Regions from separate parts of the Brevibacillus sp. FSL K6-2834 genome, predicted to be linked through region 3. Evidence: predicted binding sites of a transcription regulator. Region 3 holds the regulator's gene; each other region holds the start of a gene.
The links. Region 3 encodes LexA, which represses DNA repair genes until DNA is damaged. Its sites were predicted from a motif close to CGAACATATGTTCG; they were not measured.
Positions count from the first base shown of each region.

Region 1 (10,603 bases), 370 kb from region 3:
AACAGCGCATCTGTAAACCCGAGCCGTTCCAGCATCCTTCCGACGATGACGCTGACAATGACGGCAATTCCCACTTCCCCCGTGAGGAAAATGTCGACAACAATCGGAAATACTTTTTTGATAATGGCATCGAACAGGCCGGCCAGCGCATGCGGCCAGAACAACAGGGAAGCCAGAGACGACAAAACAAGGAAAATGCCGAGATATTCCACGCCTGTCCATTTTCTTCTTCCGGGGTCCTTCCGTTCGCTCATCTTGCTCGCTCCTTTCCTGGTCAAATCGCGCTTGCACAATCATGCTCCGTGCTGCAGTATATGAGCTGCCGCAGGAATGGGTGATGGCCCAGTTTCAATGAGAGGAACCTGTAGCGCTTTCAGAGGCGGTAAGATAAAATGAGAGTGAACCTTTCAAGGTGGAGAACCCCTTTGCATTCAGGAGGAGAACCGGGTGAAATATAAAAGTGTATTTGACATTATCGGTCCAGTCATGGTCGGACCTTCAAGCTCCCATACAGCCGGTGCTGCCCGGATCGGGCGGATAGCCCGCAAGCTCTTTGGCAGACAGCCGAAAAAAGCGGAGATCACGTTTTACGGTTCCTTTGCCAAAACGTATAAAGGGCATGGCTCCGATGTCGCGACAGTCGCGGGCATTCTTGATTTTGATACGTTTGATCTGCGGCTGAAGGACTCCCTGCAGATTGCCAAAGACCTGGGTATCGATATTGTGATCAACACTTCCGAAGAATTGACCGGTCACCCGAACACTTCGCGGATTCGCTTGAGCGACGATGAGAAGGATGTGGAGGTAGTCGGTGTTTCCATCGGGGGCGGCAAGATCGAGGTAACCAAGCTCAACGGCTTTGCCTTCCAGCTTGGCTTCGATACGCCGACACTGATGGTTTTGCACGAAGACCGCTTCGGAATGATCGCCGGCGTAGCCAAGGTTCTCACGCAGCATAAAATCAACGTGGGACTGATGGAAGTCTCCCGGCACGACCGCGGGTCACGCGCGCTGATGGCGATCGAGACGGATTCTGTCGTCCTGCCAGAGGTGCTGGAGGAAATCGGGAACATCCCGTATATTTTTGATGTCTCACTGCTTTCTTTACAGTAAAGCGGGAGGAGAGGAGTGAACAGGACATGTTTCGCAACGTAGCAGAATTGGTAGAACTGGCTGAGTCCCAAGGGAAAAAAATTTCGCAGGTGATGATTGAGGCGGAGATGGAGGTTTCCCAGCGGACTCGCGAGGCCATTTTAACGGATATGTACACGAATCTGGACGTGATGGAAAAAGCCGTCCGGCGCGGACTGACGGAAGACATCCGTTCGCACAGCGGACTGACTGGCGGCGATGCGAAAAAACTGCAGGAGTACATGCGCACAAAGCCGTTTCTGTCTGGCCCCACCCTGCTCAATGCCGTCTCCATGTCGGTCGCTGTGAACGAGGTAAACGCGGCGATGGGCACGATTGTGGCTACGCCGACGGCAGGTGCTTGCGGAATTGTGCCAGGTACCTTGTTTGCCGTATCAGACAAGCTGAAGCCGACGCGCGAGGAGATGGTCAACTACCTCTTTACTGCCGGAGCGATTGGCTACTGCATTGCCAATAACGCGTTTATTTCCGGTGCTGCCGGCGGCTGCCAGGCGGAAGTGGGCTCGGCGACCTCGATGGCTGCCGCTGCGATTGTCGAGATGGCAGGCGGTACGCCGGAGCAGTCGGCTCAGGCTGTCGCCATCGCCCTGAAGAACATGCTCGGTCTCGTTTGCGACCCCGTGGCCGGACTTGTAGAGGTTCCCTGTGTCAAACGGAACGCGATGGGGGCCGCGATCGCAACCGTAGCTGCCGATATGGCGCTTGCAGGGATCAAGAGTGTGGTGCCGACTGACGAAGTGATTGAAGCGATGTACCGGATTGGCTGCTCCATGCCGACTACCCTCAAGGAAACAGCACAGGGAGGTTTGGCCGCGACGCAGACCGGACGCCAGATCGAGGCCAAAATCTTCGGTGTGCAGCTGGAGAAAAAGTAAATGAACGAATGGTACGACGCGCCCGTCTCGCTCTTGCATGGGGTAGGCGAGGAGAGGGCCAAAGCTTTCGCAGGTTTGGGCATTGAGACTGTGGGGGAGCTGCTGGAGTATTTCCCGAGCCGCTATGAGGACTACCGCGTCCGCGATTTGACAGAGGTGAAGGACGGAGAGAGGGTAACGCTGGCAGGCACGGTCTACGGCGAACCCTCTGTTCGCTTTTACGGCAAGCGAAAATCGCGTATCTCCGTCAAGCTGGTCATGGACAGAGTGGTGGTGACGGCGGTCTGGTTCAACCAGACATTCGTGAAAAGCAGGCTCTCTCCGGGAAAAGAAATTCTCGTGACCGGAAAGTGGGACAAGCACAAGCTGCAAATCACCGTCAGTGAAATGACCGAAACCGACTCCGACCGGGCACAAAAGAGAGGGGAACTGGCACCCATTTATCCGCTCGGCGGAGATGTGACCCATACGCTTTTGCGAAAAACGATCCAGCAGGCGCTTCGCCAGTACGGCGAGCAAATCCCGGAGATTCTGCCGACCGATATCGTCAGTCGCTACCGGCTCATGCCCCGGCCTGACGCGATTCGGTCGATCCATTTTCCGCAGGATGCCGAGAACGGACGCCAGGCGCGGCGGCGGATCATGTTTGAAGAGCTTTTTTTATTCCAATTGAAAATGCAGGCGCTTCGCCGGATTGCCCGGGAGCAGACAGAAGGGACGGCTCTGCAAATTCCGATGGAGGAATTGCGCACCTTTGTGAAGTCGTTGCCGTTCCCGCTGACGGATGCACAAAAGCGGGTAATCAAGGAGATTCTCACCGATATGCGTTCGCCGTACGCAATGAACAGGCTGCTTCAAGGGGACGTCGGCTCGGGAAAAACCGTAGTCGCGGCCATCGCTTTGTTTGCGGCAGTCAAAGCGGGTTTTCAGGGCGCTTTGATGGTGCCGACAGAGATTTTGGCTGAGCAGCACGTCCAGTCGCTGACAGGGCTTCTTTCCCCGCACGGCATCCAGGTGGCGCTGCTGTCCGGCTCGCTTACAGCCAAACGGCGTCGCGAGGTGATCGGAGCCTTGCAGATGGGCTTGATTGACGTCGTTGTCGGGACTCATGCCCTGATTCAGGAGGATGTGTTTTTCTCAAAGCTCGGCCTGGTAATCACGGACGAGCAGCATCGCTTCGGGGTGGAGCAGCGGCGCATTTTGAGAAACAAAGGCCTTACTCCCGACGTGTTGTTCATGACGGCCACACCGATCCCGCGCACGCTGGCGATTTCCGCCTTCGGTGACATGGATGTCTCCACGATCGACCAGATGCCGGCGGGGCGCAAGCCGATCGAGACTACGTGGAAAAAGCATGAGCAGTTTCACCAGGTGCTGGAGCAAATGCGAGAGGAACTCGTGAAAGGCAGGCAGGCGTATGTCATCTGCCCGTTGATCGAGGAGTCGGAAAAGCTGGACGTGCAAAATGCGATTGACGTTCATGCTCAGCTCTCGCAGGTATTTCCTGAGTACGGGGTCGGTCTTATGCACGGGCGCCTGCCAGCAAAGGAAAAGGATGCGGTGATGCAGGCCTTTCTTTCCGGGGAGTATGCGGTGCTGGTTTCGACGACCGTGGTAGAGGTAGGGGTAAACGTCCCAAACGCGACATTCATGATCATTTATGATGCGGAGCGGTTTGGGCTTGCCCAACTGCATCAGCTCAGAGGCCGTGTTGGCCGCGGCTCGGAGCAATCGTACTGCGTGCTGATCGCCGATCCCAAATCGGAGATCGGAAAAGAGCGGATGCGCGTTATGTGCGAAACGACAGACGGTTTCGAACTGTCGCGCCGCGATTTGGAACTGCGCGGTCCCGGCGACTTTTTCGGGACAAAGCAAAGCGGCTTGCCTGAATTTAAGGTGGCCGATCTGATGAGCGATTTCAAGGCATTGGAAGTGGCTCGCCAGGAGACGGCTGCTTTGGTAGAGAAGGAAGAGTTTTGGAAAAACAAGGAATACGTCTGGCTTCGCAGTTATCTGAAGCGGGAAGGTGTTTTGGACGGGATCGTCTTTGATTGATCGTCGTCAGCCAAAACGTCCCGGACAGAAGGCAGCTAGACGACTGCGCCTTTTCGAGTGAATGGACTCGGAAGGGCGTTTTTTGTTGGAATGAACTTTGTTTATCGAAGGATCAAACAAGCGGGACAGCATAAGATGAGTTGTGATGCTAGATGAGTTGTGATGCTGCCAACTCAAGCCAATTCCGCTGTAATTCCCACCAGTCCCGGCCGTATGGCTGAAACGAAACACGCTTTCCTACGTCTTACAGGGAAATATTGTTAAGAAGTCAAAGGAGCGAAATCATGGTTCAGATGAAACGCTTACAGGCATTCGCGCTGCTTCTCGCAGGCACATTGCTTTTAACCGGATGTGTTCCTGCCGCAAGCACAGGCACACCGCCATCCGGCAGCGGCGGAAATCAACAGCCGGAATCACAAGCGCCACCTGGGAGTACAACTCCGGGGACAACCCCGAATTCCTCCTCCGGGCATCCGCCAACGCCTTCCTCCGCCGAGTGGAATCCAGCAGAGATTCCGTTTGACTATGCATCGATGAAAGCAGATGTTGTGATCCGACTGGATGAGGAGCCGGTACTGCAATCTCCGATCAGGACTCCGGTTGGTAGTGGACCGCAGACATTTACGTTGTTCTTTCGTCAGGCGATGGACCGAAGCAGTGTGGTAGAAGCGATTGAATCGCGGATAAAAGAGAAGGCGTCTGCCGAGGAATGGTTTATCGAGCCCGACCTGGAGTTCCGTTGGGTCCATGATAAACAGCTTCACCTCCGGGCGACACCCAGGACGAGAGTACAGCCGGAAGACGGAATAAAGGAGTATGTATTGGATGTAAAAGGCGCACGCACCGCCAGCGGCCATGTTCTGTCGGAACCCCCTGGCTTCCTGGCTGTTGTTCTTGCTCCCAACCAATTGTGGAAGGTGAGCCTGGATGGAAAGGTGCGGGAGCAGATCAGCGGGTATCCCGGCTCGTATCATAGCGACTCTTTTCTCGACCCTGAGCAGCGATATCTGCTCTTGAGGCGGTATACGGAATATTGCGAATGCGACGCGCGGCATCCCCTCCTGTACGGGATCTATGACAGGCAGACGAACGAGCTGACTCGCTATCCAGTGGAGCTGACCACCAGTTACCGGGGGGAAGGCGCATTTGTTGCCGACCGGCGCGGCTTTTTTTATGCGGCACCGCAAGAGGGGCAAAACATGCCTGTCAGTGAAACTGCGGTTCCCGTCGAGATAGGGGAATTCGTTCACGGAGCCGACTTTAGCCATGACCGAAAAAAGCTGATCATGGCTGTTGGGCCCAAAGACCAGGAGCAAAATCTGGACCTGCTGCTGCTGAATCTGGAAACCGGAGAAAAGCAGCGGTTGACCGGTACGCTGAAAGGCTTTGTGCCTATCGATGAAATGTACGGAGATGTCATCCCCATTTCCTTTGATGATGACGGGCGGCAGTTCACTTTTGCGATGCGGCAGAGCCGTAGTTCCTTCGACCAATTGCGTTACCGCTATGACTGGAAGACGGAAAAGGTCAGCGCGTGGAACCCGCCTGTTCCGAGAGATGCTTGGGCTGGCTATACGCAAACCGATGACGGGATGTATCAGATGTATTGGAATGCGGGGCTGTTTAAAGGAAAGGAGCACCTGATGGATTTCCAGGGAGAAGGGTTGTGGCTCCCAAACAGTCACCGGTATTTGTTTGCGAGACATAAAGAGAACGCGGAAGGGCACGCGGTCGCGATGGACATTATGGCTTTTGACGCTGACCAGCGAAAGACGGACACGTTGATCACAGACCTCTCCTTCGGAATCAGCTTTATCGGTGCAAGCGCTGACGGTCAGTGGCTGTACTTGCTGAGCAGCGGCGACCTTCAGCCGCACTGAGCAGGAAAGCCTTTCCCAGATGGAGACAGTTTGGTAGACAGCGCACCTCTTATGTGAAGACCAGCTTGAATTCTGCAAGACGAGAAAAACGGTCGGCAAGTGGAATTAGCGGATGGTGCTATATTCGCTAATTCCACCCACCCGGCAAGCATTTTGCAAGCACGAGAGTCTCCACTTTCCTTTTCTTCCCGGCTTGCGTTTCCTTGCACCTTCATCTTTTGCACCATTATCTTTGCTTTTGGCGTATAACTCCGTTCAGTCAAGTTTGCGTCCAGCTTTTGTACTCGCGTGCCAGCATGGAGAGGACAATCAGCGATTCGTACCGATCGTTCGTTTTGAGACACTCCCGCAATTTTCCCTCCATGATAAAGCCTTCCGACAGGTAGAGCTGAAGCGCTCGTCGATTTTCCTCCTTGACGTCCAGCCAGAGGCGGTTGGCCCCCCACTCGTCAAAAGCCAGCCTTTTGATCTCCTGCAGCACCTTGCGCCCGTATCCTTTTCTTTTTTCGGAGATGGTAATCCGCATGAATTCGATACTCGCGTGCGGATTGGCCAGTCCGGCCAGGATCACGTATCCCACGCTGTTCCCCTTCTTCGCATCTTCTACAATCAAATGGCGGATATCCGGGTTTGCGAGAGACTGCTCATGCCGCGTGCTCTCCCACGGCAGGATGTAAGCGCGGTTTTCCTCCATCTGTTCGGTTTCGTATACATACGGTATATCTGCCAATGCAGTGGGACGCAGACGAATGTCCATCCTTTTCTCCTTTCTGCTCGTGAAGCTCCTGATCCGGCTTGCTGCTCGTTACGGGATGTCCATCCGGGCGCTCCACCGGTTCCTTCGCTTTTGATGCTTACTAATTTCTCTCCTGTCAGGCGACTTCCTTCAATTTCCAGCCCTTTTTTAAAAGTACATGGTATAAAAGCGAACATCTGTTTGCTATAATAAGAACAGAAATGAAACGGGAACGTTTGTTCCTATTCAGGGGATGGTTGTAATGGCTCATGACAACAAACGGATTATTTTTCTCGCTGACATGCAGAGCTTTTATGCCAGTATCGAAAAAGCGGCTCAGCCGAAGCTGCGCGACAAACCGATCGTCGTAGCAGGCGATCCCGAACGAAGAAGCGGGGTGGTCCTCGCTGCTTGCCCGATTGCCAAGTCGTACGGCGTCACCACGGCAGAAGCCTTGTGGCAGGCTCAGCAAAAGTGCCGCCATCTGGTCGTGGTTCGCCCGAGGATGGAGACCTATATCCGTGTGGCTGTACAAATTACTCGCATATTCGAGTCGTTTACCGATCTGGTGGAGCCGTATTCCATCGACGAGCAGTTTTTGGATGTGACGGGAAGTGTCCGGCTGTTTGGAGGTCCGTGGAAAATCGCAGAGGAGATCCAGCGGCGCATCCGCTTGGAAACAGGAGTACATTCACGGGTCGGTATTGGAGAAAACAAGGTGCTGGCCAAAATGGCGTGCGACAATTTCGCCAAGAAGCGGGAGGAAGGCATTTTCTGGCTGAAGCGGGAGGAGCTTGCAGAGACGCTCTGGAAGCTGCCGATTGAAAAATTGTTTGGAGTAGGCTCGCGGATGAAACGGCATTTTCATCGCATGGGCGTATACCAGATCGGGCAGCTGGCGCAGCTCTCGCCCGCTGTGTTGACCCGGCGCTGGGGCGTCAATGGGGAGGTGCTGTGGCGTACGGCGCACGGCATGGATGACTCGCCCGTTTCGCCTCGTACGCATGATACCCAGAAGGGGATCGGTCACCACATGACGCTGCCGCGCGACTACCATACAGCTGCTGACATCAAGGTGGTGCTGCTTGAGCTGTGTGAAGAGGTATGCCGCAGGGCCCGCAGCAAAGAGCTGATGGGCTGGGTGGTATCGGTTGGATGCCGGGGAGCCGACTTTGACGTGCCGACAGGATTTGGACGTCAGCTCAAGCTGCCGGAGCCGACCAATGACGCGATGACGCTTTACGAAGCTGTCTGCCGCCTGTTTGACCGGCACTGGCAGGAAACCCCTGTTCGCAGCGTCGGCGTCAGTCTGGAGCAGCTGGTGCCTGACAACGTGGTTCAGCTCAACCTCTTTACCGATACTCAGAAGCAGCGTTCACTTGCCCGAGCTGTAGACGATATCCGCAATCGCTACGGAGCGGATGCGATTTTGCGTGCCGCTTCCATGTCGGGAGCCGGGCAGGCTCGTGAGCGTGCTCGCAAGATCGGGGGGCACTATAAATGACGGAGAGGCAGGACGCCGAGGAAGAGCAAGAACTGGTCCGCTTGTACGTGTTGTTTGGCCTGTTGTTTCGGGTTGCGATGGTCGATATGGGAAAGGGGCGGACCGTTCCCTTCAAAATTTCGTACGACTGGTTTTTTCAGGAGCTGTCCCGCTGGGCAGAGCGGGAGCATCATCAGTTGCGGCGCCGGCTTCGGCAGATGGGCTGCATTTTGCTGACGGCGACCCGGCAGGATGGCACCTATGTGGTACAGTACCGACATCGCGGATATGTCAGGGAAGCGGTCTATTCCATCGAAGTGCTTCGCTCCGAGTGTCAGGAATTGGCCCGCTCCTGGATGACGGCAAGGCCGAAATCCTTTGCGGATGAACCGCGAGCAATGTTTCAGAGGCGAGAGGAAGAACAAGGCGCAGTCAGCAAAGAGGAGAGAAGGACATGAGGGAAAAGCGCGTTTCCAAACGGGATAATTTGTTTGTGGCAAGCCGTTTTGTGCTGCCGGAGCACCGTGAGATGTACATCAGGATCAAAGCGGAAGAGCTTCGTTATGTGCCGCCTGGGCTCGACGAGGAGCAGATGGCTGAAATAAGCGGGCGTATCTGGGAGGCACTGCAAACAGGTCAGGGTGTCGTGCTGACGTATTACGATGGAAAAAGTGCTTGCGGTTTGGCGGGGAAAATCGCCCACGTCGATCAGGCATTAAAAAAGATAAAGCTGCACACGGATAAGAAGACCGTCTGGATTCCCTTTTCCAGCCTGCTTGCGGTAGAGCTGGAAGCGATCTCCTGAGAGAGTCTGTACATGGACTGCACGACTCCAGGGCATCCTGTGGATAAAATCGAAGGGGATCAATTCCGTGAGACAAACGGCCATTGCCACTCTGACGGCATGGGGAGTTTTGCTGACGGGATGCGGTGCAGCAGCGCCGCAAACCGAACAATCCCAGCCTGTTCCAAGCAGCGAGCGACTAAGCAGCAAGCACCCAAGCAGCGAACAATCAGCGATTCCGGCACCGCTGGCCTTGCATACAAATACAGCCAGACCCGCTCAAGCGATGCTGGATATTCCCGTTATCGCGCAAAATCCGGAATTAAAGAACGGCTGCGAGGTGACGAGCTTGGCGATGCTGCTGCAGCATGCCGGTCATTCCGTAGATAAAATGACACTGGCCCGGCAAGTTAAAAAGGAGCCGGAACCGATCGTTCAGCAAAATGGCGATATCAAAAAATGGGGGGATCCGGCTGAAGGCTTTGTCGGGGATATGACAGGAAAGAAAAAAGGCTTTGCCGTCTACAATAAACCGCTGGAGGAACTGCTTCGGCATTATATGGGGGAGCGGACGGTCAATCTGACTGGAGAAAGCTACGAAACGCTGCTGGACAGTGTAGCCGCAGGGTATCCCGTAGTCATATGGGCGACCGGAGACTTTACGCCGCCGACTGAGTGGGAGTACTGGGACAGCGACGGCAAACAGATCGTGGTTCCTTTTGACGAGCATGCCGTACTGCTGGTCGGATACGATGAGACTTACGCCTATGTCAACGATCCGCTGACAGTAAAAAAACAGCGGAGAGTAGCTCACCAGGCGCTGAAGAACAGTTGGGAAGCATTGGGAAAACAAGCGGTCACCTATCGGTAAAAATAGGGAGGACAAGGACAAACAGCGAAAAACAGCGGCCCGCGGTGAAAAGTTGTGTGCGGTGACGAGGGAAGGGTCTTAAAAACGATAAGCGGGGAAAAACCGGATTTTTTCGCAGATTATTGTTCAAAACGCATTTTGCCAGAAGGGAATGTTTCCTTGTATCGTTAGAATGTCTTAACTGATCAAACTTGATGGGAACCAAAGGGGATTGTACATGTTAGCACAAGAAATGGGTGTCATTTTCACGAAGCACGTGGGGCACATGACCGCCAAGCGCTGGACTGACTTTATCCAGCAGTTGGAGAGCAAGGGGCTGTACGTCGTGATCGAGACAGACACAAACGGGCGAGTGATGAGCCCTCTCGGCGGCCTGATGCCAATGCCATGCAAAAGTGAGACGCTCCAAATTTTCACGTCCGACGAGCTGCAGCAGCGGGGGTTGCCCGTCGGCCATCACATCGTCACAAAGAGCAAGGCAAGCGGAAACCTGACGACATAAAACCGCAAGCCAAACAAAATCGACAAGAACGAACCTTTCTTCACCGAGAGTCGGCTGGGGAAAGGTTTTTTTGCGCTCAAAAGAAAGCGTTTACTCCATAAAAATATCCTTGCCAACAGAAAAAAATAATCAGGCAGTTCAAATTACATAAAAAAGAAAAGGAATTAGGTAAAAATTAGCGAATAATTAGGGATAATGGAGCTATTTGTCAAAAGGACTCTTTGTGAATAGTGAGTCTATTTACCTAAATAGATGATCGGGCTGG
Region 1 covers NZ_CP151945.1:3,455,858-3,466,460, reverse strand. The annotation lists gene NST96_RS17165 (hypothetical protein) at 1-254, opposite strand, end outside; gene sdaAB (L-serine ammonia-lyase, iron-sulfur-dependent subunit beta) at 448-1,113, shown strand; gene sdaAA (L-serine ammonia-lyase, iron-sulfur-dependent, subunit alpha) at 1,140-2,027, shown strand; gene recG (ATP-dependent DNA helicase RecG) at 2,028-4,082, shown strand; gene NST96_RS17145 (hypothetical protein) at 4,367-5,962, shown strand; gene NST96_RS17140 (GNAT family protein) at 6,222-6,719, opposite strand; gene NST96_RS17135 (DNA polymerase IV) at 6,961-8,202, shown strand; gene NST96_RS17130 (hypothetical protein) at 8,199-8,639, shown strand; gene NST96_RS17125 (YolD-like family protein) at 8,636-8,986, shown strand; gene NST96_RS17120 (C39 family peptidase) at 9,054-9,836, shown strand; gene NST96_RS17115 (hypothetical protein) at 10,054-10,338, shown strand.
Region 1: the regulator LexA is predicted to act here: its motif matches at 6,889-6,902, upstream of NST96_RS17135 (DNA polymerase IV).

Region 2 (10,603 bases), 2.6 Mb from region 3:
TCACCGGAAATTACATGACACAAAGGGGCATTCCAAAGTCAAAAGAATGACGAGGGATAGCCCCTTTTTCGGCGTAGTTATTAAACATTTATAAGCTAGTTCGTTTTTCTTAAGACAAATTCATTTATAATTAAAAATATTTGTGTACAAAGCTTTAAGATTCTCCTCTGTCTTCTCTCCATTTTTTAAACCATACTCAAATATTTTAATCTGTCCATCCTCATAAATCATCCCAGTTGCATACATACCTGAATGTGTTGAGGGAGCATTGGAATAAGTTAAAGTTTCCTCTGTGAATGGGTAATATGACTTTGTAGATCCGATAAAGAATACGGGGTATTTTACACTTTTCTAGAGTTTGGCATATTGCGCATGTGATGCTTCTTCGAGTTTCTCCGGCATGATAAATAGAGCATCGAAATCCGTATCAGTGGCGTTACTCAGCTTTTCAAATGTTGTTTCTGTGAAAACAATATTTGTTTCAGTAACGGCGGGAGACTGTCCAATGACTCCAATTTTTAACGTTTGCTCTTTTATTGAGTCATCGGGTAATAAGTTGTCGTTTTTAACACATCCAGCCGTCACGAATAAGCAGGTAAATATGAAAAATAGGAACAAATTCCGCAAATCATCAACTCCTTTCAAATATATTTTACATATAATACCATCCCCTTTGTCTTCCAAGCAAATTTATTGGATAGAGCACTTTTTTCTACAATTATTCTTGGCTTGGAGTATGGCCCCCAGCCATCGATTGGATGTTGAACTAGTTTGCCTTTGTTGATCTACCTCAGCCTATTCCTGACGAATCTGCACTGGCGTACCAATGGGAACCAGCTTGGCCAAGCTCTCTACATCTCGGTTATGCATGCGTATACAGCCGCGTGAGACGTAATGGCCGATCGATGATGGATTATTGGTGCCGTGAATGCCGTAATGAGGCTTGCTCAGCCCCATCCAATAGGTGCCGAAAACGGACAATGGACCTCCGCGGTAAGAATTGGGGTAGGGAACCTTGTTGATGATCGTGAAGTTGCCGCGCGGGGTAGAGGTCGCAATTTTGCCCAGACCGACGGGATAAGAACGGATGAGGCGATTGCCGTCAAAGAGATAGAGGCGGAGTTTATTGATCGAGATGCGTATGCGGTATGCCGGGATGAAAATCACCTCCCTTTTTAAAGAACCGGGATTGTGCTTCTATTGCATCGTATGCGGTTGGGAAAAAGCGGTCCCCGCCGCATGTGGCGATCCACACAAAAAACCTGCCGTGCAAAGCGTAGCGGCAGGTTCCTGTTTTGGCTGTAATGAATCCGGTAAAACCGGGAAAGATGGGAGATCACGGAGCAGGATGCGGGAGAGTCGGGCGCAGGAGGTCCAGACTTTTGAATTCGTACCCTTGCGCTCGTGCGGCGTCAATAATCTTGCAAAGCGCCTCGGCGTTATCTCTTGAAACCGAGTGCAACAAAATAACCGCTCCGGGATGAAGCTGGGCGAGGACACTGTCATAGGCGTACTTCCAGCCCTTTTGCGCTTTCGTATCCCAGTCCTTGTAGGCTATCGACCAAAAAACATTCGTATACCCCAGTTTCTTGCTGACCGCCAGTGTACGATCACTGAAAATTCCTCGCGGCGGACGCAAAAAGGCCATCTCTTTTTGCCCGGTAACTTCGGCTACAGCTTGTTTTACCTTATCCAATTCTTCCTTGATCCGCTCATTGGATATCTGTGTCATATCCGGATGGCTCCAGGAGTGGTTCCCGATGATATGCCCCTCAGCGGTCATCCGTTTTAACAGCTCCGGCTGATCCTTTACATAATGCCCGGTAACAAAAAAAGTGGCGGGTACCTTTTTTTCTTTCAAGATATCCAGAATACGAGGGGTGAACCCGTTTTCATAGCCATTGTCAAACGTAAGAAACAGCTCTTTTTTGGAGGTATCCCCGAGAAAAATGGCTTCGTGCTTATCGACGATGCCTTTAAAGCCCTCCTGGTCAATCGAGGGAAGCTGTCCACCCTTGCTCTTCTTGAATCCAAAGTGGTAGGGGACATCCTGGTTGGCTGCGGCATGGACAGTGAACAGGGACAAAATCAGGACAAAAACGGTGAGAAAGGTTATGCGTTTCACAGCGAAAAGTCCTCCTATTGTTGATGGGATTGCCTGAACATCGGGTAGGGATTTGATCGCATCCTTAAAACGGTATGTAAAGCTCCTCAATCCTCTTGCCAAGGAACCGGATGTGCGCGGGGAATCGGATACTGCTCGTCTGGTTGGGATCTGACCACTTTCCGCTTGTCAATCGAACCTGCGGGCACCTCGGTTTCAGGGTGGTAGATAATGTTGCTGCGCTTGTTTTGGTTTGGCATCAAAGACTCACCTCCTCATCGTTACTATCATGTGTACCCGGGCCCAAGAACATGCCGCCTGCAGAGAAGTTCCGGTCAAAAGTTGGTGACTGAGCGCAAAAAAACCGAATGCACCGGATTGTCCCGGCACCATTCGGTTTTTGCAATATGCTGCGGTCTTTATTTGCTTGAACGGCGTTGAAACAAAAGGCGGTCGAGGGAATAGAAGGACGGTCCGGAGAGAACGAAAAGCAGCAGGATAAAGAATAGAAGCAGATCCAACTCATATCCAGGACCACTTTCCCCACCGAGGAAGCCCATTGCAATTTTCACCTTGATCGTAGCGACGGCCATCACGACTGCCAACAGAGCTGCCAAAATTCGGGTGCCAATGCCCAAAATCAAGCCAATTCCGCCCAAGAGCTCAAGAAACGCGACGACATAAGCGAAAAAGCCGGGAATACCCATGCTGCCAAACCAACCGGCAACCTGATCGAGTCCCATTTGGAATTTTGACATTCCGTGCATGACAAACGCTATACCTGCAACTACGCGCAAGAGCAAAAGCCCCCACTCGGTACGTTGATCAAATTGTCTTTCCATAAAGTGACCTCCTACGGTTATTCAATATAGTAATTAGGTTACATTTCGTTAGTAAGTATAAATTAATAATTATAACACGTCAACACTTTGAAGGATTTTCAAAAGAGCGTTATACTGGAATTGAATCGAGGTGATTACTATGAAGCAGTCCTCTCTCTGTCCGAAGTTTGAAAAAGGAATGCAGCTCTTGGGCAAGCGGTGGACTGGTTTGATCTTGTATCAGTTGCTTTCCGGACCGCAGCGATTCTGTGCCATCGAAGAGGCGCTTCCGATCAGCGGAAGGCTTTTGTCTGAGCGGCTGAAGGATTTGGAGAAAGAAGGCTTGGTACATCGTCACGTGTATACAGATTCTGCCCCGGTACGGGTGGAATATTCGCTAACGGAAAAAGGGCTTGCTTTGGAACCGGTCATACTGGGGATCGAGAAATGGTCGCAGGCCTGGATCGAATTAACATAAAAAAAGTGTCGGATTATTTTCTCCGGCACTTTTTATTTGTTTGCATACATCGCGGTTTCTCATTGAGCACTTTTCCTTTTCCTCGTTTTTCCTCCCCTTCGTATTCCCTCAGAAATAATTCGCCGTTTAATCTGGGCAATACGCTTGTCAGCCAGTTCCCTTGTCACGCCAAATTCCATCGACAAGACCGAGGACGGTACCCATTCACGGTAGGCGAGAAGCAGGGGCGCCAGGAGAAAGAAAGGCATGGCCGCATAGAGAACAAATTGCTCGGCTTGCGCCTCCTGCAACTGACGAAAAGCGGGATTCATCTGGTGCTGCTTCCCGGTATGCCCCCGTAAAATATGGCCCAGCTCATGAAAAAAATGTTCGCGCTGAACAGGCCTTGGCAGGGTTGAATTGACCGTAATGCTGCGGTAATTGCCGGATTCATAACGCATCGAGGGGCAGGGACGGTAGTACAATTCGATGCCAAGCATCTCGGCCAGCGGCCTTTCTTGCAGGTCGCCACAATGACTGATGCCAACATCCGCATATATTTGGGTCAACCAGCGTTCCAAATCCGTTTGCCGGTAATGAGAGAGCATGTGGTGATTCCCCCTTCCGAAACAACAGAGAACGTATGTTCCTTTTTATGGTGTAAAAAATGCCGCAGGGTGCAATGTTGCCTGGCACAGAAATAAGGCGGCCATCACAACGAAAAATGCTTGCGGCTTTTTCCAGCTTTATATTCGAGCAGAGCAGGACAATTGTGGATGACCGCTGCTACTTGTTTGTTCCTTTGTTACCGTGCAGCGCCTTCCACCTGAGGTACTCGATATGCTTCTTCACTTCATCAATTTCCGTTTCGGATAGCCCCTCCAGGTCAAAAAAGGAGATGTGCTCATCTGACCCGGTTGTTTGCGATGTCCCATTGCGAGTAGGGTTTTCCGTTTTTCCGAGCAGAAAATCAGTCGTAACCGAAAATACGTCAGCAGCCTTGGATATCAGGTGATTATCCACGCTTTTTTTCTCGCCCGATTCGATGCGGGAAAGAACGGTATTGTGAATGCCCAATTTTTCGGCCAATTGGATTTGGGACCATTTATGTTTTTCCCGAAGGTATCTGATCCGTTGACCGACGATTGACATAGTGTCACAACCTTTCCATCATAGCAATACTATTCTACCAATTTTCCATAATGGAAAATAGCGGTTTGTTGAAATGACAAGGATATGCTTGACTTTGCTGAAAATGAAAAGGTAAGATATGGATAATAACATTTTGCTTATTTGGCAAAAAAAGGGGGTTTACCGTTGGAGAGGATAAACCTGAATTTCATTGCACGAAGAAGGATGGAAATCGGCATTACCCTAAAGGAAATGGCTGCCGCTTTAGGGTTCAAGAATGCGTCTACGTACCTCAAGTACGAAAAGGGGGAGTACGATTTTAAAGCCAATCACCTTCCCGTGCTGACACGTATGTTGAAATGCCAGCTGCGAGATTTATTTATCTGTCTGACTTTGCTGTTATAGCAAAATGGAGTGGCGATTGCAGGAAAGAGATTTCGTTAACGATGTAGCGAGGGGTGGGAGAGGTGGACGTTCACGAAGCGAATCGGAAGCAGCTGGATATATGGAAACGAACAATTGCGTATGAGCTGGCCATGATGGCACCGAGGAGTGAATCTGCCTGCGGAGAATTTCTAAGCCGTCTGGAGCGGTTTGAAAAGCAGATAACAGGAGGACCTGCAGATTGTCCAAACATCGAGCGGAAAAGAGAGTGTATCCGAACATAGAATGGATGTCAGTTTACAGAAAAAAGCGGTTCTCCCCGTGAAAGAACCGCTTCGGCATGCTTCGGCGTGATCAATCGCTGCCTGTCGTCTTGCATCTGTTTTTAGCAAGCTTTCATACGCTGGGCCCATATCGTTTAGCCGAAAGCCGAGTTACCGCAATACAGAAGAAGCCATACGGACGTAAGTGTGGCGCTTGCCGCGCACGGTAATCGAGTAGTGCATGATATTTTCCGGGATGGCGATTCCGTTGTACCCGGCATCCCCGATATGGTATAGGTCGGCACCTGCCATCTTGCTGGCAAGCGCGATCTGCCGGATCGTGGCCTCATCGGAGCCTTCCTGGCTGGTTCCTGTCGCGAGCAGAGCCAAAGCTCCGTGGGCATGAACTGTATCGACCATGGCCTTTGCCGAGTCGAGAGTGATGCCGGGAATTGTGCCGGGGGAAGGCAGCAGGATAATGTCCGCTCCTGCTTCGATAAAATCGATGATCGTCTGCTTTGCGACCAAATCACCGCCAGCTTCCCCTTCCACGCCGGCTCCATGCATTTTTCCCGCGATAATCAGCATCTCTGCTCCCATCACTGTCCGGGCTGTTTGAATTGCCTCCCGGATTTCCCGGTTGGTAACCCCTGTCTTGGGGTTTCCGGTCAAGCAGATGAAGTCAAAACCGAGATCTTTGGCAGCGGCAAACGTTTTGGCAGAAGCAAGTCTGCCAGGAGGCAGGGAGTGGAGCTGCTCCGCTTGTCTGGCGTCTGGGTCGACCGGCTCCAGATTCAGCCCCACAGGCCTTCCGATCAGCCGCTTGAGGTCCTGGACTATTTCTTCAGGCTTTGCGCTTGTCAATCCCTCGACATGAGGAGAAAAGACGTCAAAGAAATTGAGCAGGATCATGTCGGCCCCAAAAGAAGCTGCCAGCTCAGCATTGCTCACGCTCGGATACAGCGGAGTGAAGGCGGAAATGACCTCGGCTACCAGGACACGGCCTTCAGAGGCTTTGATCGACTGCTTCAAATCCTGTCCCGACATCCGCGCAAAGTCGGACGCCGTGCAATCCAACAAACGTTTCATTGGCATTCTTCCAGCCCTTCATCTGTTTTACAGTTTCTTGATTTCGTCCTTCAGCACCTCGGACTGAGTGCCAAAAACCACTTGCACGCTGCCCTGTCCCAGCTTCATGACACCGGCAGCCCCCAGATCCTTCAATCCCTTTTCATTGACGATCTTGTCATCCTTCAGCACCAGACGCAGACGTGTTATGCACGCGTCGACGCTGACTACGTTTTCCTTGCCGCCGATCAGAGAGAGAACGGCCTGGGCTTTATCATGCATGGACGTATTCCCCGCCTTTTTCTCAGTCTCTTCCTCATCATCTTCCCGTCCCGGCGTTTTCAGGTTGAATTTGACGATGATGAAGCGGAACAGGAAGTAGTAGACGACCGCAAAGGCAAGACCGATCGGGATGATCAGCCACGCGTTTGTAGAGAAGTGGAAATTGACCAGATAGTCAATGAGACCGGCCGAGAAGCCGAATCCGTGCTTGATGCCCAGAGACGTCACGATGAAACCGGAGAGTCCGGTCAAAACAGCATGCACCAGGTACAGCAATGGTGCCGCGAACATGAAAGCAAATTCAAGCGGTTCCGTGATTCCTGTGAGAAAAGAAGCGAGCGCCGCACTCATGAAAACCGAGGCGATCATTTTGCGCTTCTCTTTTTTAGCCGTATGAATAATGGCAAATGCTGCGCCGGGAAGAGCAAACATCATGATCGGGAAGAAACCGGCCATAAACATCCCGGCTGTTTTGTCACCGGCAAAATAGCGGTGCAAGTCCCCGTGAGCCACGTTGCCGGCCGCATCGGTAAACGAGCCGATCTGGAACCAGGCAATCGCGTTGAGTACGTGATGCAGGCCAAACGGGATAAGCAGGCGGTTGAAGAACATGAAGATTCCGGACCCGATCGCACCCAGACTGACCACCCAGTTTCCAAACATATCGAGAACGTTCTGGATCGGAGCCCAGATCATCCCGAGAACGAGGCCGATCACGACCATGCTGAGCGAGGTGATGATTGGCACAAAGCGTTTGCCGCTGAAAAACCCGAGCCAATCCGGCATCTTGATGTCGTGATACCTGTTGTAGAAGAATGCCGCAATCGCACCGGCCAAAATACCGCCGAGAACGCCCATTTTCAGCACGACGTTATCGTCGATGAAAGGCATCGCAGCCGGCACTTTAGCCAAAATGCCGACCAGCACCTGATAGGCCATGACCGCCGCCAATGCCGCGACCGCATCGCCTGCCAGACCGATGGCGACACCCACAGCGAATATCAGGGCCAGGTTGTCGAGGATGGCCAAACCTCCCGCATGGAGAAACGGAGCTACGTATTGATTGAGGAAGCCTCCCACCGTCGCACCGAGCGGAATGTTCTTCTCGTAGTCGAGAAGCCCGAAGGAAACCAGAAGTGCGGCCGCCGGCAATGCCGCGACTGGGAGCATGAGCGCTTTCCCAATCCGTTGCAGAAAAGCTAGCATAATAATACCTCCTTGTTGAATGTTGTATATCAGAAAGCCGTTCTCCGGTGAGAAAGTGATAATGGATGGACAAAAGCAGGGCGTACCGGAGAATCGGACTGCCTGACGAGACGAAAAAGACAGCTACAGGAACATGCATATGACTGCAAGCGCTTACAAGAGGCAGGGACAAAACAGGTTATTCTGTTTTGTCGCGTAGATAGGAGTAGACCTCCTCTGTGCTGGAAAGCGAGAGTACGTGCCGTGCTACCTGTTTAGCCTGATCCATCGTGGTGCTGCGGATGCGCGCCTTTACCTTCGGCATGACGGCTGCTGCTCCGCTAAACTCATTCAGCCCCATTCCCAACAACAGCTCGGTTGCCAGCGGATCACTGGCCATTTCCCCGCAAAGCCCGGTCCAGATCCCTGCCCGGTGGGAGGCGTTGATGACGTGTGAGATCAGTCTCAGAACCGCCGGATGGTAGTAGCTGTACAGGTGGGCGATGTTCTCATTCATGCGGTCTACAGCCAGTGTGTATTGAACAAGATCATTGGTTCCGATACTGAAAAACTGCACCTCTTTGGCAAAGGCGTCCGCCTGAAGGCAAGCGCCGGGAATTTCCATCATCATCCCGATGGCGATCTCCTCGTCAAACGGGGTTCCGCTCTTCCGCAGTTCTGCTTTGACCTCCTCCAGGAGCCGCTTGGCTTCGCGAAGCTGTTCCAGATGAGAAATCATCGGGAACATGATCAGGAGGCGGCCGTACGCGCTCGCCCGAAGCAAGGCTCTTAGCTGGGTGCGGAACAGCTCCGGCCGAGCAAGCGAGATGCGGATAGCCCGGAAACCGAGAAAAGGATTGTCCTCCCGGGGCAGAGCCAGTGCAGGCAGATGTTTGTCTCCCCCTACATCCAGCGTCCGAATGATGACAGGCTTTCCTTGAAACGCGGAGACCACGCGCTGATAAGCGGTAAATTGCTCTTCTTCATCCGGCAGATTGGACCGGTCCATAAACAGGAACTCGGAGCGGAACAGTCCGACGCCGTCGAGACCGGAGGCGACCAGTGCCTCTGTTTCCTCGGGAACCGCCATGTTGGCCACGACATGCACGCGATGACCGTCCAGTGTGACAGCCGGCAAATCCTTCAATGCCTCCAGCGTTTCCCGGTCGGCCGCTTCCTGTTCCGCCCTTTCCCGGAAAGAGGCGAGCTGTCCCTCATCGGGATCGAGAAACAACTCCCCTGTAGCGCCGTCGAGAATCATCAGCTTGCCTGTTTCCGCAGCAGTCAAAAATGCTTCGCCGCCGCCCATTACGGCAGGAATGCCAAGCGAGCGGGCCAGGATCGCGGCGTGAGAAGTGGGGCCGCCTTTTGCAGTGGCGATGCCTTTGACATGGCTGAGCGGGAGCTGAAGCGTTTCCGAAGGGGTGACATCCTCGGCAACCAGGATGAACGGTTCTTCAGGATAACCGATGGAATGGCTGTCACCGCCCGACAAGTTTTTCAGCAGGCGGCGGCTGACGTCGCGAATGTCATCCGCCCGTTCTTTCATATAGTCGTTGTCCATGCCCTCAAACAAAGCGACAAACTCCCCGGCGACCTGCTGGACTGCGGCCTGGGCCGAACAGAGTTGGTTCTCGATGCGAGCTTTCATTTCGCCTGTAAATGATGGATCATCCAAGAAGGCGATATGGGCAGACAGGATTTCCGCCTTCTCAGGCCCCAGCTGATCCAACGCTTTTTCCTTCAGTTGGGATAGCTGTTCTTTGGCCAGCTCGATACTTTGCTCCAGGCATTGCCATTCTTCCGTTTTGCGGCTGGGATCAATCTTTTCATCGTTTGCCGCGACCGCAGGCTGGGCCGTCAGTCTGGCGATTGGAGCTATCGCGATGCCGGCCGAGACCGGGATTCCTTTAAACATACTGGTTCACCGTCCTGGCTCATCAATTAGCTTTCGAATTGCTTGTCGAACAGTTCCTTGAGCGCGGCAGCGGCTTGCTCTTCGTCCGCACCTTCAATTTCAAATGTCAGCCGGTCTCCCAGGGAAGCACCCAACGTCATGATGCCGAGAATGCTTTTCCCGTCCGCCTTCTTTTGATCTTTGATCACCGTGACTTTGGATTGAAACTGTCCTGCTTTGTTGACCAAGAGGGCTGCAGGACGAGCGTGCAGGCCACCCTCGGCTGTGACATGTACGTCAAAACGAATCATGATGCTCCTCCTTTGACGATCACCTGCATGAGAGGCTCCTGGCCTGCCCGCACGCTGCCGGTTGACACGACTTTTTTCTCGGCGACCAGATCGCCGTTGGTAATCACGACCGGAGTAACGATCGGGCAGCCCGCTTTCTGGAGCACATCCAGGTCAAAGCTGATCAGCTTGTCGCCCGGTTTTACCTGATCTCCGGCTTTGACATGGGGAGTAAATCCCTCTCCTTTCAGCTTGACGGTATCGATGCCGATATGAAGCAAAATTTCCAAGCCGCTTTCGCTTGTCAGCGCGATGGCATGATGAGTCGGGAACAAGTGAGTGACACTTCCTGCCAAAGGCGATACCAACACGCCTTCAGTCGGAATAATGGCTGCACCGTCACCCACCACCTTCTGGGCAAAAACGGGATCGGGCACTTCGGTCAAAGCAACGACCTCGCCAGTCAAGGGGGCCAGTAGCGTCACTTCCTGCTGCTGTTTTTTACGAGAGAACAAACCGCGTAACATAAGCTCCTCCTTTTGCGTCTGAGAGTACGAAAAAAGGCATGAGTCGGGAAACATACGGCATCCTTACTATGCCGTACGATATCACCGCTCATGCCTAGTCGAACTAGTAACACGCTGGTTTTTCATGCTATTTTGCTTTTCTTAAAGACGAAGGCTTATTCGGTCGGCTGATTGGTCAGCCGGAATACATGCAT
Region 2 covers NZ_CP151945.1:65,124-75,726, forward strand. The annotation lists gene NST96_RS00315 (hypothetical protein) at 352-627, opposite strand; gene NST96_RS00320 (L,D-transpeptidase) at 796-1,167, opposite strand; gene pdaA (delta-lactam-biosynthetic de-N-acetylase) at 1,337-2,116, opposite strand; gene NST96_RS00330 (hypothetical protein) at 2,212-2,364, opposite strand; gene NST96_RS00335 (DoxX family protein) at 2,524-2,946, opposite strand; gene NST96_RS00340 (helix-turn-helix domain-containing protein) at 3,086-3,403, shown strand; gene NST96_RS00345 (ImmA/IrrE family metallo-endopeptidase) at 3,463-3,990, opposite strand; gene NST96_RS00350 (helix-turn-helix transcriptional regulator) at 4,169-4,534, opposite strand; gene NST96_RS00355 (helix-turn-helix transcriptional regulator) at 4,700-4,918, shown strand; gene NST96_RS00360 (hypothetical protein) at 4,981-5,181, shown strand; gene NST96_RS00365 (hypothetical protein) at 5,332-6,249, opposite strand; gene nagE (N-acetylglucosamine-specific PTS transporter subunit IIBC) at 6,277-7,716, opposite strand; gene ptsP (phosphoenolpyruvate--protein phosphotransferase) at 7,895-9,613, opposite strand; gene NST96_RS00380 (HPr family phosphocarrier protein) at 9,640-9,903, opposite strand; gene NST96_RS00385 (PTS glucose transporter subunit IIA) at 9,900-10,409, opposite strand; gene NST96_RS00390 (transcription antiterminator) at 10,565-10,603, opposite strand, start outside.
Region 2: the regulator LexA is predicted to act here: its motif matches at 4,019-4,032, upstream of NST96_RS00345 (ImmA/IrrE family metallo-endopeptidase).

Region 3 (10,603 bases):
ACAGCCGTCCGCATGTTTCAGCGGTTACGGGATGAGTACGGCTTCCCTGGCGGGCAGCGAACGGTATCCGAATATGTCTCCAAACGGAAGAAAGCCATGGCAGCCGAACGAGCCGAACATTTTGAGCGTTTGGAGCATCCAGGCGGGGAAGCCCAGGCTGACTTTGGGACGGTGTACGTGGTCAAGTCGGGAGAACTGGTGGAGCGGAAAGTATTGACCCTGTCGTTTCCGTACAGCAATGCCGCCTTTGTGTTCCCGGTTCCGAAAGAAAACACGGAATGCTTTCTGGAGGCCTTAGGGCGGCTATTTCAGCAAATGGGAGGGGTTCCTCGCAAGATTTGGTTTGACAACTTGTCCGCTGCTGTTGTGTCCATCCAGCAAGGCGGAAAACGAGAGTGTACGGAAGCGTTTCGGCGTTTCTGCGCCCATTACCGCTTTGAGCCCCTGTTTTGCAATCCATACAGCGGCCATGAGAAAGGCCATGTGGAAAACAAAGTGGGGTATGGACGCCGGAACTGGTGTGTTCCGCCACCGGTTATCGATACGCCGGAACAACTGGAGACGTATTTGGCGGAAGCTGCCCGTGCGGATATGCAGCGCCCTCACTATGTGAAAAAGCAAACCATTGCCGAGTTGTGGAAGCAAGAAAAATGCAAGCTGCTGACGCTGCCGACGACACCGCTGGAGATTTTCCGGCTGGAGACGTGCCACCTGAACAAATACGCTGAGCTGTCGTTTGACGCGGCTCTCTTCCCGTTGCCGCAGTGTCGGGCCATGCAGCCGGTTTTGGTGAAAGTCAAGTGGGATGTGCTGGAGGTGTTAACGGCAGACGGGACATACACCCCGATTGTGACATTGCCTCGTCCCTATACGGAGAAAGTCATTCCAGTAGATTGGAAGGCGGTATTGAAGAGATATGAAAAACGCCCGCGGGCGGTGATGTATTCTTCCTTTACCAATATGATGCCTCAGGCGCTCCAAACGTTTTTGACGGTGGAAGACATGAATGCACGAAAAGCACGAATTCGCCTGCTCCATCGATTGCTCGACACCTATACGTTGAAGGAAATCGGGCAAGTACTGGGAGAATTGTCGCATCAGCAAGAGCATCTGGCTGTTGCCTTGGAGCATGCCCTTTACGCGATAAAACACCCTGTTTTCCGCCCGGAACCGTTTTCAGAGTCGCATACACCCCCTGCCCTTCACGGGCAGATACCCATACTGGATGAGTACGACCGGATCCTGGGGGTGAGGGTGGAATGAGAGAAGAGCTGGCAAAGGTGTGCAAAACTTTGCATTTGGCGCATGTGATGGAAACCTATGAACAGGTGCCGTTTGAAGATCGGGAGAGCTTCTTGCTGGGAGTCTTGCGGATGGAGATTCAACGGCGGGAGGAGACAAAGCTGAAGCGACTGATAAAGAAAGCCGCGTTTCCCCAACTGAAGACACTGGAAGATTACGCTTTTGAGGCAGTCACCTTACCGGAAACATGTACAAAGGAGGGATTGATCGACCTACGTTTTTTGGAGCGCAAGGAAAATGTGCTGATGCTGGGAAAAGTGGGCACGGGGAAGACCCATCTGGCAACAGCGCTTGGCGTAGAGGCGTGCCGAAGGGGATATGCCGTTCGATTCTTCCGTGTTCCCGATCTGGTTGCGCTCTTGCAGGAAAAACACGCGAATGGGGCACTGATGCGGTTTCAAAAAGAACTGGCAGACTGTGAGTTGTTGATTTTGGACGAGGTTGGGTTTGTTCCCTTTCACCAAACGGGGGCTGAGCTGTTGTTTCATGTTATCTCGGCCTGCTATGAGAGAAACAGTGTGATTGTGACGTCGAATTTGGAGTTTGGGCAGTGGAATACGGTGTTTGGAGATACGCGATTGACGGCAGCCCTTGTGGATCGCCTCGTCCACCACGCCCATATTCTGGCGTTTACCGGAGAAAGCTACCGACTGCGCCATGCTCTATCCAGCATGAAGTCTTCCTAAATTCTTTTGTATTGATGTTGGCAGTGTTCTGCATAAATTGGCCGCCAAACTCTGCATTTTTGAGTTGCAAAATACACCAGGCTTCCCGCTGCCGAGGGGTTCCTTTTTTCAGGTAGGAAGGGTCAAACCAATCTCGCTTCGTTTGAGAATGCATAGCCATTTTCTGTCCTTTCAGATTATCTTTCTTTTATTTGCAACTCTGCAGGGGAACAATGAGGGACGAGACCATCTATGTTCCGATTCGACGTTTGGCTTTACGACTCGCAGAAGAACCGAGTATATACAGGTTTCTGTCAAAATGTAGCGAGTCGATGGAAACGAAAACCGCACTTTATCGTATACCCTATACAGAAGGGAGTGTCAATGGATGGAGATCTTGTTGTGGATCGTGATAGCGGCCTTGTTTATCCTCAGTATTGCCGGAATCTTTTTGCCGGTCATTCCTGATACGATTTTATTGTGGGGCGGATTCTTGCTGTATCACTTTTTTATTGCTGATCCGGGTGCCGGACTTCCGGCCTCCTTCTGGTGGGGAATGGCGGTCTTAAGTGTTCTTCTCTACGGTGCGGATTTACTCACCAACATGTACTTTGTCAAGAAGTACGGGGGCTCCAAAGCGTCATCGTGGGCAGCTGCACTGGGGATTTTGCTCGGGGTGATTTTGTTCCCCCCATTTGGCATGCTGATCATGCCGTTCGTGCTGGTCGTTCTGGTGGAAATGCTGATCCAAAAGCAGCCGTTTGAACGGGCTGTTAAAGCGGGAGTGGGTTCGCTCATCGGTTTTTTGGGCAGTGTGGTCGTAAAAGTTGTTCTTCAGGTAGTGATGATCATCTGGTTCTTTGTCGCACTGTAAGTGGGATTCGTAGGAGAAGGACCGATCAAAGAATCGAAGGAAATGAAAAGAAGAGGCGTCCGCGAGGCAATCGCGAACGCCTTTTTTGCTGTCAGGGTGGAAAAGGAAAGCTTGTCGTAGTCGATTGCGTTTTTCAAAGAGTCCGCCATAAGGCATGGCTCATCCAAGCAACGAAATCTCTTATTCTAGTGAATCAAGCGGTACACGCCAATCACTTTCCCCAGAATCGTTACAGAATCCAGAATAATCGGCTCCAATGTCGCGTTTTCAGGCTGCAGCCGGAAATGGTTCTTTTCCTTGAAGAAACGCTTCACGGTTGCCTCGTCCTCTTCAGTCATGGCGACGACGATATCACCGTTATTGGCCACATTCTGCTGGCGAACGATCACGTAGTCTCCATCCAGGATGCCAGCCTCGATCATACTGTCTCCGGACACGCGCAGCATGTACACCTTGTCCGATGTCACGATGCTGTCAGGGAGTGGGAAGTAATCCTCCACCTGCTCGACAGCAGTGATCGGCTGACCCGCAGTCACCTTTCCGATCACCGGTACGCGTACAACAGATACGTCAAAGTCGTCTTGAAAGCGCTCCTCTTCTTTCAGCAGCTCAATCGCGCGGGGCTTGGTAGGATCGCGGCGGATGAGCCCCTTTTTTTCCAACCTGGCCAGATGGCCGTGAACAGTTGAACTGGATGCCAGACCGACAGCCTCCCCGATTTCACGGACAGATGGGGGATAACCCTTGTCCCTTACTTCTTTGCGGATGAAATCGATGATGGCTTGCTGTCTATTGGATAGCTTGGACATAGACCACACCTCTATCTTCTCGAACATGTTTTCTATATTATACCATGGGATCCTGCGTTCGACAAACATAAGTTCGTTTTTTTCTTGACATGAACAAGTGTTCGCATTATGATGAGAACAAGAAGATAGAACGTACGTTTGCAGGGGGATGAAATAATGAGTACAATGACCGTATCTAATCGCTTCGCCAAAGAAGAAAGAAAAACTGCTCGTTTTGGCATTACGCGTGGACAGGCCATTCTGTTTTTTGCCGCTTTCACTCTCTTTTTTTACACTTTGACAGAACTAGTGTTCGCTTCTGGGGATCATACGGTACAACAAGCTCAAATGATCCAACCAGTAAAGGAAATCGTCGTCCAACCGGGAGACAGCTTGTGGGAGCTGGCGGTCACCTACAAGAGTGACCCGAAAATGGATGTTCGCGATATGGTATATGCGATTCAAAAATTGAACAAGCTGGAAAGTGCCATTATTTATCCAGGCCAATCGATTCAAATTCCTGTCGGGAATTGACAAGCTGCAGCTTTCCCTTGCTTCGTTGCCGAGATGTGATATAATAGAGCGGCATTCATTGAAAGCGAGGGGAAACGGCTTTGGTATCAGACGCGGAAATCAAACGGATCAACGAGTTGGCCAAAAAATCTCGTGAAGCCGGGTTGACTGAAGAGGAAAAACAGGAACAGAAAAAACTGCGGCAAAAATACATTGATGCTGTGAAAATGTCGCTTCGCTCCAATCTCGAATCGATCCGCTACGTGGAAGACCTCGAGGATAACAACCCCAAACACTAAAACGCACCATTTGACATAAAAAGAAGACATCCATGCTTTTTGCCTGGATGTCTTTTTGTTCCATACAAAAAAGGAGAGAAGGGGGGATTGCCATGATGGCATGGCTGGCTGTTGCCGTAGGAGGAGCCGTCGGTTCATTGCTACGCTATGGTCTCGGTCTCGCAATGAACCAACCCGGATTGCCGGCTGGGACATGGCTGGCCAATGTCTCCGGTTCTTTTCTCATCGGACTGCTCTATGCGTGGGGAAAGGAAAAAGGATTGATGTCTTTGGAGATGTACCTTCTGTTTACAACCGGGCTGATGGGGGGATTTACTACGTTCTCTACCTTTTCGCTTGAGGTGGTAAGCTTCATCGGAGATGGGCAGATCGGCAGAGGGCTGTTCTATGCAGGCGCCAGTGTTTTGGCCGGCCTTCTTGCTTGCGGTTCAGGGATCTGGATCGGCAGACAAGTGTGGTAAACAGGCAAGATATAGCGGGATAAGACGGGCAGGCGTCAACGAGAACAAAAGAGAGCCAATCCGGAAGCAACATCAAATCAAAGAAGAGGGCATTGGAAGGCTACGAGGAAACAAAGAAGAGCCCGTGCCCGGAAACCATGTGGAAATAAAACCGGACTTCTCCTTGCGATGCTGAACCTGACAATTTGGAAAGGAGGATATAAATGACTGTACAGCACCCGGACTACGAGCATGAACAGAAGAGACTCGATGAAACACGCTCTATTATCCAAAAGGAAGTGGACACTCTTCGGAAAGAGGTTAAAGAGATTACGGACGATTATGTGAAACAGGTCGTCAACTACAAAAAAGGAAAAGAGCTTCGCTACCTTGAGGACCAAGGACTGGAAAAGCCGTATTTTGGGCGAGTGGACTTCCTGAAAGACGAGACATACGAGTTGGACAGCGTATACATAGGAAAGAGGGGCATCGTTCGGAGCGACACATTCGATTCAATTGTCGTTGACTGGCGTGCTCCCATTGCCAGTTTATATTACAGCGGCGAGAGCAAGGATGCGTACTTCCGCAGCGGCAGGGAGATTGTGCGAGGCGAAGTCCGCCTGAAGCGAAATTTTGCCATTGAGGACGGGAAGATTACAGGGATATACGATGGAGCGCTCAAAGAGACGATTCATCGCGAAGTTGGCCATCCGGATGAATTTTTGCAGGAAGGGTACATCGATGAGTTCCTGGCAGCCAACCTGAATCAGACGAACGACAGCAGATTGAAGGATATCGTAGCGACGATCCAGTCGGAGCAGAATGACATTATTCGAGCAGACAAGGATCGCCCGGTTGTCGTTCAAGGGGTGGCCGGAAGCGGCAAGACGACGATTGCGCTGCACCGGCTCTCCTATTTGATCTACAATTATCAGGACTCGATGATGTCAAAGAGGTTTATGGTTTTTGCACCAAACCGGTTGTTCCTTACGTACATTTCAGAGGTTCTTCCCGAATTGGGAGTGGATGACGTTCAGCAGGCGACATTCCTGGATTGGGCTTCCAAGCTGGTCAAGTCCATCCTTCCAAAAGGCTGGCGGATTCTGGACCCGCACAAGCCCCTTCAGTTGTTCTTTGAACAAGGACAGAGCGATGCCGAGCGTCGGACGGTGCTGCATCGTCTTCGGTTCAAGGGCTCGCTCGCTTTCCGGGATGTACTCCAGCAATATTTGCTGTTTGTAGCGGAAAACAGGGTAGCCTACAAAAAATTAAGCTTTGTCTACAACAGAACCAAACATGTTTTTACGATTCCGGGTGAGACCATCCGTCAGCTTTTTGCCGAACAATATGCCCATCTGCCATATCGTCGGCGAATGGAAGCCGTTCGAAAGCACGTTAAGCAGGACATCAATAAACAGTTGTTCGCCCATCTGCGAGAGAAGCGAATTGATCTGGATAAGCAAGCGTTGGCTAAATATGAGAAAATGATTGATCAGCTTCTGGACAAATACTTTTCCATTTTTCCTGAACTGGATGTCTTCTCGTCGTACCGCGAAATGTTGACCGACACAGCTTTATTGAAAGAGCTGACAAAAGGGGAAGTCAATGGCGAGGATATCGAGGATATTTGCCGGTCGTCTGCAGAGATATTCGAAGCGGAGCGGATCGAGCCAGAAGACGTTGCGCCGCTGATCTATCTGCGGCATCTGATCGAAGGATTGGAGCAGGCCGACCACTTTGACCACAGTGTCGTTGATGAAGCACAGGATCTCAGTGCGTTGGAAATTGCGGTGATCGGGCTTGTGACAAAGAGACATTCTTTGACGGTAGTGGGAGATATCGCGCAGGGCATCCATGCATACAGGGGATTGCAATCGTGGGAAGAACTGTTGGAGGGAGTTTTTCAGCAGCCGCGGGGGGTTTACTACACACTCGCGCAGAGCTACCGTTCCACAATCGAAATTATGAAATGTGCCAACGAGGTACTGCGAAAGATAAACCTGCCGGAGACGATTATGGCCAAACCGGTATTGCGGCATGGGGAAAAGCCTTTGTTGGCATCATGGGACGGGAAAGAACTGCCGGTTAAAAATCTGGTCCAGCTTGTAAATGATTATCGGCAAGAGGGCTTTCAATCCATCGCGATCGTAGCCAAAACAGCCGAGGCCAGCAAAAAAGCATACAAGTCATTGAAGGCCTCCATCGAAGGACTGAAGCTGCTGGGAAGCAAGGATACCCAATTCCCGGGCGGTGTCGTAGTAATGCCAGCTTATTTGACCAAGGGGCTGCAATTTGATGTGGTCATCTTGTTGAATATCGAGGAGTACTTGGACAATAAGTGGGATACAAAGCTCCTGTATGTAGCCATGACCAGACCCGTACATCGGCTTTTCATGATTCATCAGGAAGACAGGATGAGTCCGCTCTTTGCTGACGTGCCACCTGAGTTGTACGAGAAGAGATCTTTGTAAAGAAAAAAGTCTTGCAATAAAGAAGAAGGCTTTGTAACGAAAATAACGGCTTGCAACGAACAAGAGACTTTGGTAACGAAATAAGGTCCTGCAGCGAAAACGAGAACTCCGAAAGATGGGAAAGGCCCTGGAACAAAAAAGAGCTCTAGACCCAAATAGAGTTTTGCAACAATTGTATAGAGTCCATTACAAAAAAGAGACATCGACAAGATGTCTCTTTTTTTGGTTCCTAGCAGCTTTTACAAAAACAGCTTTTTCCCAAAACAATTCATTCTCAAGAAAACCCCGCTGATGACTCGCAGCGGGGACAAGGGAGCCATTAATGATCGCCGTGATTTCCTTTGGAAGGATTTGTAAGCACGTATCCCTCTTGTGGTGTATACAGGTAGTCGATAACAAGGCCGTCTAGCAACGGCTCGTCTTTCTTGACGATTACGTCGATTTCCTTGTCGGTAGAAACGACGGTATCTTCGTCGGTCGGTTTATCCAATGCCAAGCCGTAATGGGCATGGTCACCGTGTGCATGTGTTATGTATGCGCGGAGCTTCAACTCTTTATCCTCTTCTTGGTCCAAAATGGCTTTCAATTGTTTTGCGGCGTTGCGAGTAATTTTTACCTTCATGGGTCAGTCTCCCTTGTTTTGGTATCGTACTCCTCCATATTAGCAAACTGCCAAATCCCGATGCAATGCAGAAAGTGTTAAAATGGCAAGAGAGAAGGGAGAGAAGAAAGATGCCGATTGATTTGCGCAGCGATACGGTTACCAAGCCGACAGATGCGATGCTCCGTGCCATGTATGAGGCAGAAGCAGGGGACGATGTGTATGGAGAAGACCCGACTGTAAACCGCCTGGAAAGAGTGGCGGCCGAGATATTGGGGAAAGAAGACGCGCTGTTTGTCACGAGCGGTACACAAGGGAATCAGGTGGCAGTCCTTACCCACTGTGTAAATGGCGACGAGGTTATTTTGGAGGCAGACTCCCACCTTTTTTACTATGAGGGAGGCGCAATGGCTGCTCTCGCGGGGGTGCAAACCAGGACGATCGCGGGAGATAGGGGGGCACTGCCTCCACAGGAGGTAGCCAAAGCAATTCGCGGGGTCAATATCCATTTTCCGAGGACCCGTTTGATTTGCATGGAAAATACACATAACCGCGCTGGAGGGGCGGTCGTCCGCCCTGAACAGATGAAAAGCGTATACGAAGTAGCAAATCGTAACAACGTACCTGTCCACCTGGATGGCGCCAGATTATTCAATGCTGCTGTCGCGTTGGGCTGCGAGGTGACCGGGCTTACCCGGTATACAGACAGTGTTCAGGTGTGCTTGTCGAAGGGATTGAGCGCACCGGTAGGGTCTGTGTTGGCAGGGAGCCGGGCGTTTATCCAGGAGGCGCGTTGGTGGAGGAAGAAGCTGGGCGGCGGCATGCGCCAAGTCGGTTACATGGCAGCACCAGGAATACTCGCCTTGACGGAAATGACGTCACGGCTTGCGGAAGACCATCAGCGAGCGCATGATTTGGCCGTAGGTTTGCAAAAGCTATCTCTGCATGTCGAACCGGTAGAAACGAACATAGTTTTGGTTCACACGGACAAAGCGGGTCTTTCTGCCGAACAATTTTTGGCCAAGCTGGCTGAAAAAGGGGTGCTTGCTGTCGACTTTGACGAAACGGTCGTTCGTTTTACAACACATCGTCACATCAGTGATCAGGATATTCAGAACACTTTGGCAGCAGTGGAAGCGATCTTGCATCCATCAAGGTCAACGGGATGACGCGTCCAAGCTTTTTTACCAAATGACTTTTCCGGGAGGAAGAACGGAGCAGCGGGCAGCAGGGTCACAAAGGGCTGCACCAGCATACCGAAAGAGAAACGTGCAGCAGACTTCCCTGGTGCACGTTCTCTTTGAAAAAGGGATCATTTTTTCTTGCCTTTCAAGGCAAACTCCTCTGTTTTTACCGTTACGTCGAGAGATACTGGTATTCGACTAAACACCTCGTCCCAATTTTCCTTTCGCTTCTTCCACTCCTTCGGATAATGGATGTGCAGTTGTTTTCCAAAGCCGGCTACATCTACGCGAAAGTCCTTTTGTGTTTTTTTCAAGGTATTGTTGACTATCTGTTCAATCCTTGTTTTTACTGCAGCATTTACTCTATCGAGGTAGTCTTTTTCAAAAGCGTTTTCGTTTAGAGCCCAGTCTTCTCCCAATCGCCCTTCCACTTTGATGTCTACTCTGAAAGACAATTGTCCATTTTTTACGATCGGAATGATCTTGCTGCGGATTTTTCCGATTTCATATGAAAAAGGATCTCTACTCCCTTTGATGACTGCTTCAATAATGCCGCCTTTATGGCCCTCTTCTGATTTTCCCGTACCCTGGACCAAATTGAGTCCGGTTGTTTCCTCTTCGCCGATCCACCCTAGCATTTTTCCGGTTTTTCCGCTTATGACGGCTGCGCCAGCCAGCTTCATTTCTTTTTGGTGCAGAACCACCCTTGGTACGCAAAAGCTGCTGTCGGCAGATAATTGTTCCGAGACTGTCCCAATGGATATAGGCTGGGCGATATGAATGGATTTAGAAAGGTTATCGATTAGGCTTAACAGCTCGAAGGAGGGCAAGTCTTCATTTTTGGTTTTTGCTTCAAGAATCTCTCTCCCGTTTCCCTCCGCTATGGTCAGATGAACGGTACGACGCATCTCGGTATCTCGCAAATTCATGTTTAGCAATTGGGCCAGATTAATTTTACGAGATACCTGATCACCCAAAATAATTATTTTCAAGTGCATGAAAAAGGGCGGACGACCTATGCGAGTAGCTGTTTCTCTCGCAACCTGGAAAGCCGTATCCCCTGAACTTGTAATGTTAATGTAAGGCTTTTGGTTGGAAGGGTTTCCCCTTGAGGTTCCCCCAATAATTTTGGGGTTTACGATCTGATAAGTAACGGAGATAGGCATTATCGTTTTATGCTTGTGAACGATTTGTTTTTCTTCCTCGGAGGTCCGCTTCTTCTGTATAGCCTGGTCAACGGACATCCCGATGGCGATCCCCAGGTCCTCGATCTCCCGACGATCCCAGCAACCGCTGGAAACGATGGCGCTGCACAGGAGGAGCGTAACTAAGATTGGCAGAGATCTGGCTTTCATCATGCTCATGGTCTCGACCCCTCATTAACCGGTTGATCGTGTTTCGGCCGGTTTCTGGCTATCGCGATCAGAAGCAAAAAAAGCGGGATGAGGGTCGAGACAAGGACAGAG
Region 3 covers NZ_CP151945.1:3,085,710-3,096,312, reverse strand. The annotation lists gene istA (IS21 family transposase) at 1-1,263, shown strand, start outside; gene istB (IS21-like element helper ATPase IstB) at 1,260-1,988, shown strand; gene NST96_RS15370 (DUF456 family protein) at 2,356-2,841, shown strand; gene lexA (transcriptional repressor LexA) at 3,027-3,650, opposite strand; gene NST96_RS15360 (LysM peptidoglycan-binding domain-containing protein) at 3,807-4,163, shown strand; gene NST96_RS15355 (DUF896 domain-containing protein) at 4,244-4,441, shown strand; gene crcB (fluoride efflux transporter CrcB) at 4,534-4,902, shown strand; gene NST96_RS15345 (UvrD-helicase domain-containing protein) at 5,106-7,352, shown strand; gene NST96_RS15340 (iron-sulfur cluster biosynthesis family protein) at 7,672-7,974, opposite strand; gene ltaE (low-specificity L-threonine aldolase) at 8,085-9,122, shown strand; gene NST96_RS15330 (Ger(x)C family spore germination protein) at 9,266-10,501, opposite strand; gene NST96_RS15325 (GerAB/ArcD/ProY family transporter) at 10,498-10,603, opposite strand, start outside.